DNA from 2 places in the Leisingera sp. NJS204 genome. Region 1 is predicted to be linked to the other one. Evidence: riboswitches for the same ligand, from Rfam matches in the RefSeq annotation. Region 1 holds a riboswitch; the other holds the start of a gene.
The links. Region 1 has a riboswitch for thiamine pyrophosphate ahead of thiC (phosphomethylpyrimidine synthase ThiC). Riboswitches for the same ligand answer to the same signal wherever they lie in the genome.

Region 1 (2,395 bases):
GTCGGCGGTCAGCAGCGTGTCACCCACAAAGATCGAGTTGGCCCCGGCAAAGAAGCACATCGCCTGCATCTCGTCCGACATGTCGGTGCGGCCTGCGGACAGGCGCACATGCGATTTCGGCATCAGAATGCGGGCCAGCGCCACCGAACGGACGAATTCGATCGGGTCCAGCTTTTCCACATCCGCCAGCGGCGTGTCGGCAATCGGGATCAGCATGTTCACGGGCACCGAGTCGGGATGCACCTCCAGCGTCGCCAGCGCCAGCATCATGTCGATGCGGTCCAGCTGCTGCTCGCCCATGCCGACGATGCCGCCGGAGCAGACTTTGATGCCCGCTTCGCGCACCCGGTTCAGGGTGTCGATCCGGTCGGCAAAGGTGCGGGTGGTGATGATCTCGGAGTAATACCGCTCCGACGTGTCGATGTTGTGGTTGTAATAATCCAGCCCGGCATCGCGCAGACGGAACACCTGGTCTTCCTCCAGCATGCCCAAGGTCATGCAGGTCTCCATCCCAAGATCCTTGACCCCCTGCACCATCGCCTCAAGTGCGGCCATGTCGCGGTCCTTGGGCGAGCGCCAGGCCGCCCCCATGCAATAGCGCGTGGCGCCGCCTTCCTTGGCTTTCCTGGCTTCGGCAATCACCCGCTGCACTTCGATCAGCTTGGAGGCCGACAGCTGCGCGCCGTTGCGGGCCGACTGCGAGCAATAGGCGCAATCCTCGGCGCAGCCGCCGGTCTTAATGCTGAGAAGCTTGGATTTCTGCACCTGATTGGGGTCGAAATACTGCCGGTGCACAGAGTGCGCCTGAAACAGCAAGTCCATGAAAGGCTTGTTGTAAATCGCTTCCGCTTCTTCGCGGGTCCAGTCGGTGCGGATGGGTGCAGCGTCCAGCATGCTGTCTCCTGTTCTCGTATACCAGTTGGCCATACGCGGATGGCGTTGCGGATTTTTATAGATAATTTCACCACCCTCGATCAAGCATCAAAGCTGCGCTGCAGCGATTTGACCCGCTTTTGCGTCCATAGTACCAGTACCAATCTGATTTTAATGCCAAAAAATAATCTACAAAGATTCCGGTTGACGCGAACCCTATGCCTCCCCTACCCCTAAAGCCACGCAGGGGAGTCCCGCCCAAGGGACTGAGAGGCGTCAAGGTGCGGGGCAACCCGGGCCGGCGGCGCGACCCTTTGAACCTGACCCAGTTGATACTGGCGTAGGAAGCAAGGACGCGCCTTTTGTCCCCGTGTCCCCGCGGGGACAGCCGTTTGAAACAGGCGCATTCCGGTAAAGCAGGCCTCTTTGCCTGCCGGTTTCCCAGCCAAAACTCATCTGGTGTCTTTTCTGAGTTTTCGGCTTTGAGGAGCACCAAAATGAACGTCCCCAACCCCAAGATCACCACGGGCGCCCTGCCCGCGTCGCGCAAGATCTATGTCGCAGGCGAAGTCCATAAGGATATCCGCGTGCCGATGCGGGAAATCGCCACCCACCCCACGGCGGGCGAGGCACCGCTGCCGGTCTATGACAGCTCCGGCCCCTATACCGACCCGGATGTTCTGACCGACATCCGCCAGGGCCTGCCGCAGTTGCGCCGCGACTGGATCGAGGCGCGCGGCGACGTTGAGGAATACCAGGGCCGCGATGTGACACCTGCGGACAACGGCTTTGTCGCGGGCGACCGGCTGACGCCCGAATTCCCGGTGAAACCCGCGCCGCTGCGCGCCAAGGACGGCAAGGCGGTGACCCAGCTGGCCTATGCCCGCGCCGGGATCATCACGCCCGAGATGGAATTCATCGCCATCCGCGAAAACCAGCTGCGCGAATTGTCCCCTTGCCACCGCGATGGCAACGACTTTGGTGCCAATATCCCCGATTACGTGACGCCGGAGTTTGTCCGCGATGAAATCGCCGCCGGCCGCGCCATCATCCCCGCCAACATCAACCACCCGGAAATCGAGCCGATGATCATCGGGCGCAATTTCCTGGTCAAGATCAACGCCAACATGGGCACCTCTGCCGTCACCTCCTCGATGGAGGAAGAAGTGGACAAACTGGTCTGGTCGATCCGCTGGGGCGCTGACACGGTGATGGATCTGTCGACGGGCCGCAACATCCACAACACCCGCGAATGGATCATCCGCAACAGCCCCGTGCCGATTGGCACCGTGCCGATGTATCAGGCGCTGGAGAAGGTGAACGGCATCGCCGAAGACCTGACCTGGGAAGTGTTCCGCGACACCCTGATTGAGCAGGCAGAGCAAGGCGTCGATTACTTTACCATCCATGCCGGCGTGCGCCTGCACATGGTGCCGATGACTGTTGAGCGGGTGACCGGGATTGTGTCGCGCGGCGGCTCGATCATGGCCAAGTGGTGCCTGCATCACCACAAAGAGTCGTT
Region 2 (2,395 bases), 1.4 Mb from region 1:
CCGACAAGCCGGCCTGAGTGAGCGTGAACCGCAACGCCGCCCAGTCGCTGGCACCAAATCCGGTTCCGGCCTCGGCCCTGAGTGCCACAGCACCCAAGGTTCCCAAGATCAGCGCGACGACAAGCAGTGCCGCGCTGATTCCGGGAACGGAGCTTACTGGCTGAGCGCGTCCAGCCATTCGCCAAGCGCTGCATCCCGCACCTCTGCCGCTTCAGTTTCGCTCAGCAGCAAGGACTTGCCTGGCGCGATCAGCGTTTCGAAACCCTCCGGCAGACCCGCAGCCGGTGTCACAGCAGGGTACATCCAGTTGGTGGTCGGAATGATCGACTGAAAGGCGTCGGAAACCATGAATTCCAGAAACTGGTCGGCCAGCTCAGACTGATCGGTGTTTGCCAGTTTGCCTGCAACTTCCACCTGCATGTAATGACCCTCGTCAAAGGCGGCAGCCGCCTTGGAGCCGTCTTCCTCAGCAATCAGGTGATAGGCGGGCGAGGTGGTGTAGGAAAGCACCATGTCGGCCTCGCCTTCCAGGAACATGCCGTAAGCCTCGGACCAGCCCTTGGTCACGGTGACAACGTTGTCAGAGAGACCCTTCCAGATTTCCGGCGCCTCATCGCCATAGGCGGCTTTCACCCACAGGAGCAGGCCCAGACCGGGGGTCGAGGAGCGCGGATCCTGGATCAGGATCTTCATGTCGCTGCTTGCCAGCGCCTTGAAATCCGACGGGAAATCCGCCTGTACCGCTGCATCGGCGTTATGAACAAAGGCAAAATAGCCCCAGTCATAAGGCACAAAGGTCGCGTCGTTCCATGCGACCGGCAGCGCAAATTCGGCGCTGACCGAATGATCCGCAAACAGGCCGGTTTCCTTGGCCGCCGCGGTCAGATTGGTGTCGAGACCCAGAACGACGTCTGCGTCCGAGCGCTCGCCCTCCAGCTTCACCCGCGCAAGCAACGCGGCGCCGTCGCCCGCGCCGACCAGTTTCAGATCGCAGCCGCAGACATCTTCGAACGCCTTTTCAACTGCCGGTCCGGGGCCCCAGTCGGAGACAAAGCTGTCGTAGGTATACACGGTAAGTTCCGGCGTTTCGGCAAAAGCCGCCGAGGCGCCAAGCAGTCCCGCGGCAAAAACAAGATGTTTCAAGCCATCCTCCTTTGCGGCGTTGGGCAAGGGTGGAGGCTGTCCAGTACCTTCCCTCCGCCGGTGTGATCCGGTTCAGGTTCAACGGGTTTCATCTCAGCGCTGCTGCGCACCCCGAGGTCGCGCGGACCTTATGCTCCAGGCGCCGCGAACACAAGCCAAAGCCCCGCCAGGACTTATGGCCCTTGGCAAACTGGACCGCAGCCAGCGCCCCCTCAGTTCCTCTGGCTGAAAATATCCCGGGGGAGCCGCCGCAGGCGGCGGGGGCAGCGCCCCGGCCCGCGTTGCCGCACAGGAATCCTCTTGAGGCACAGGCCCCTGCCCGCTAAGCACGTCCCGCAAAGGAGACCGCGCCTCATGTCGATGAACAGCTTTGGACACCTCTTCCGCGTCACCACCTGGGGCGAAAGCCACGGGCCCGCGCTTGGCGCCACCGTGGACGGCTGTCCGCCGAATGTGCCGCTGGAGCCGGAGATACTGCAGCAGTGGCTCGACAAGCGCCGCCCCGGCCAGAACAAGAACACCACCCAGCGCAATGAGCCTGACGCGGTAAAAATCCTGTCCGGCGTGTTCGACGGCATGTCCACCGGCACCCCGATTCAGCTGATGATCGAAAACACCGACCAGCGGTCCAAGGATTACGGCGAGATTTCCCAGACCTTCCGTCCGGGCCATGCTGACATCACCTATTTCCAGAAATACGGCAACCGCGACTACCGCGGCGGCGGCCGTTCCTCGGCGCGCGAAACCGCAGCGCGGGTTGCAGCGGGCGGTGTTGCACGTGAAGCAATCAAGGCGCTGGTGCCGGGGCTGGAGATCAAGGGCTATATGACCCGAATGGGTGAGCTGGAGATCGACCGCAGCCGGTTCGACTGGGATGCGATCGAGCAGAATGACTTCTGGATCCCCGATGCCGGCGCCGTGCAGGAGTGGGAAGATTACCTGCAAGGTCTGCGCAAGGCGCATGACTCGGTGGGCGCCGTTGTCGAAGTTGTCGCCCGCAATGTCCCCGCAGGCATCGGCGCACCAGTCTATGGCAAGCTGGACACTGATCTGGCCGCCGCGATGATGTCGATCAACGCCGTGAAGGGCGTGGAGATCGGCGAGGGCATGAATGCCGCGCGCCTCAAGGGCTCGGAAAATGCCGATGAGATATTCATGGGCGAAAACGGGCCGGAGTATTCCTCCAACCACGCCGGCGGTATCCTGGGCGGGATTTCCACCGGGCAGGATGTGGTTGTGCGTTTTGCGGTGA

Region 2: another riboswitch for thiamine pyrophosphate. It lies ahead of thiB (thiamine ABC transporter substrate binding subunit); the one in region 1 lies ahead of thiC (phosphomethylpyrimidine synthase ThiC).

The regions. Positions count from the first base shown of each region.
Region 1 is NZ_CP035417.1:2,735,248-2,737,642, forward strand. It holds gene bioB (biotin synthase BioB) at 1-894, opposite strand, end outside; TPP riboswitch at 1,109-1,237, shown strand; gene thiC (phosphomethylpyrimidine synthase ThiC) at 1,371-2,395, shown strand, end outside.
Region 2 is NZ_CP035417.1:4,166,771-4,169,165, reverse strand. It holds gene ETW24_RS20285 (thiamine/thiamine pyrophosphate ABC transporter permease ThiP) at 1-178, opposite strand, end outside; gene thiB (thiamine ABC transporter substrate binding subunit) at 154-1,143, opposite strand; TPP riboswitch at 1,176-1,267, opposite strand; gene aroC (chorismate synthase) at 1,498-2,395, shown strand, end outside.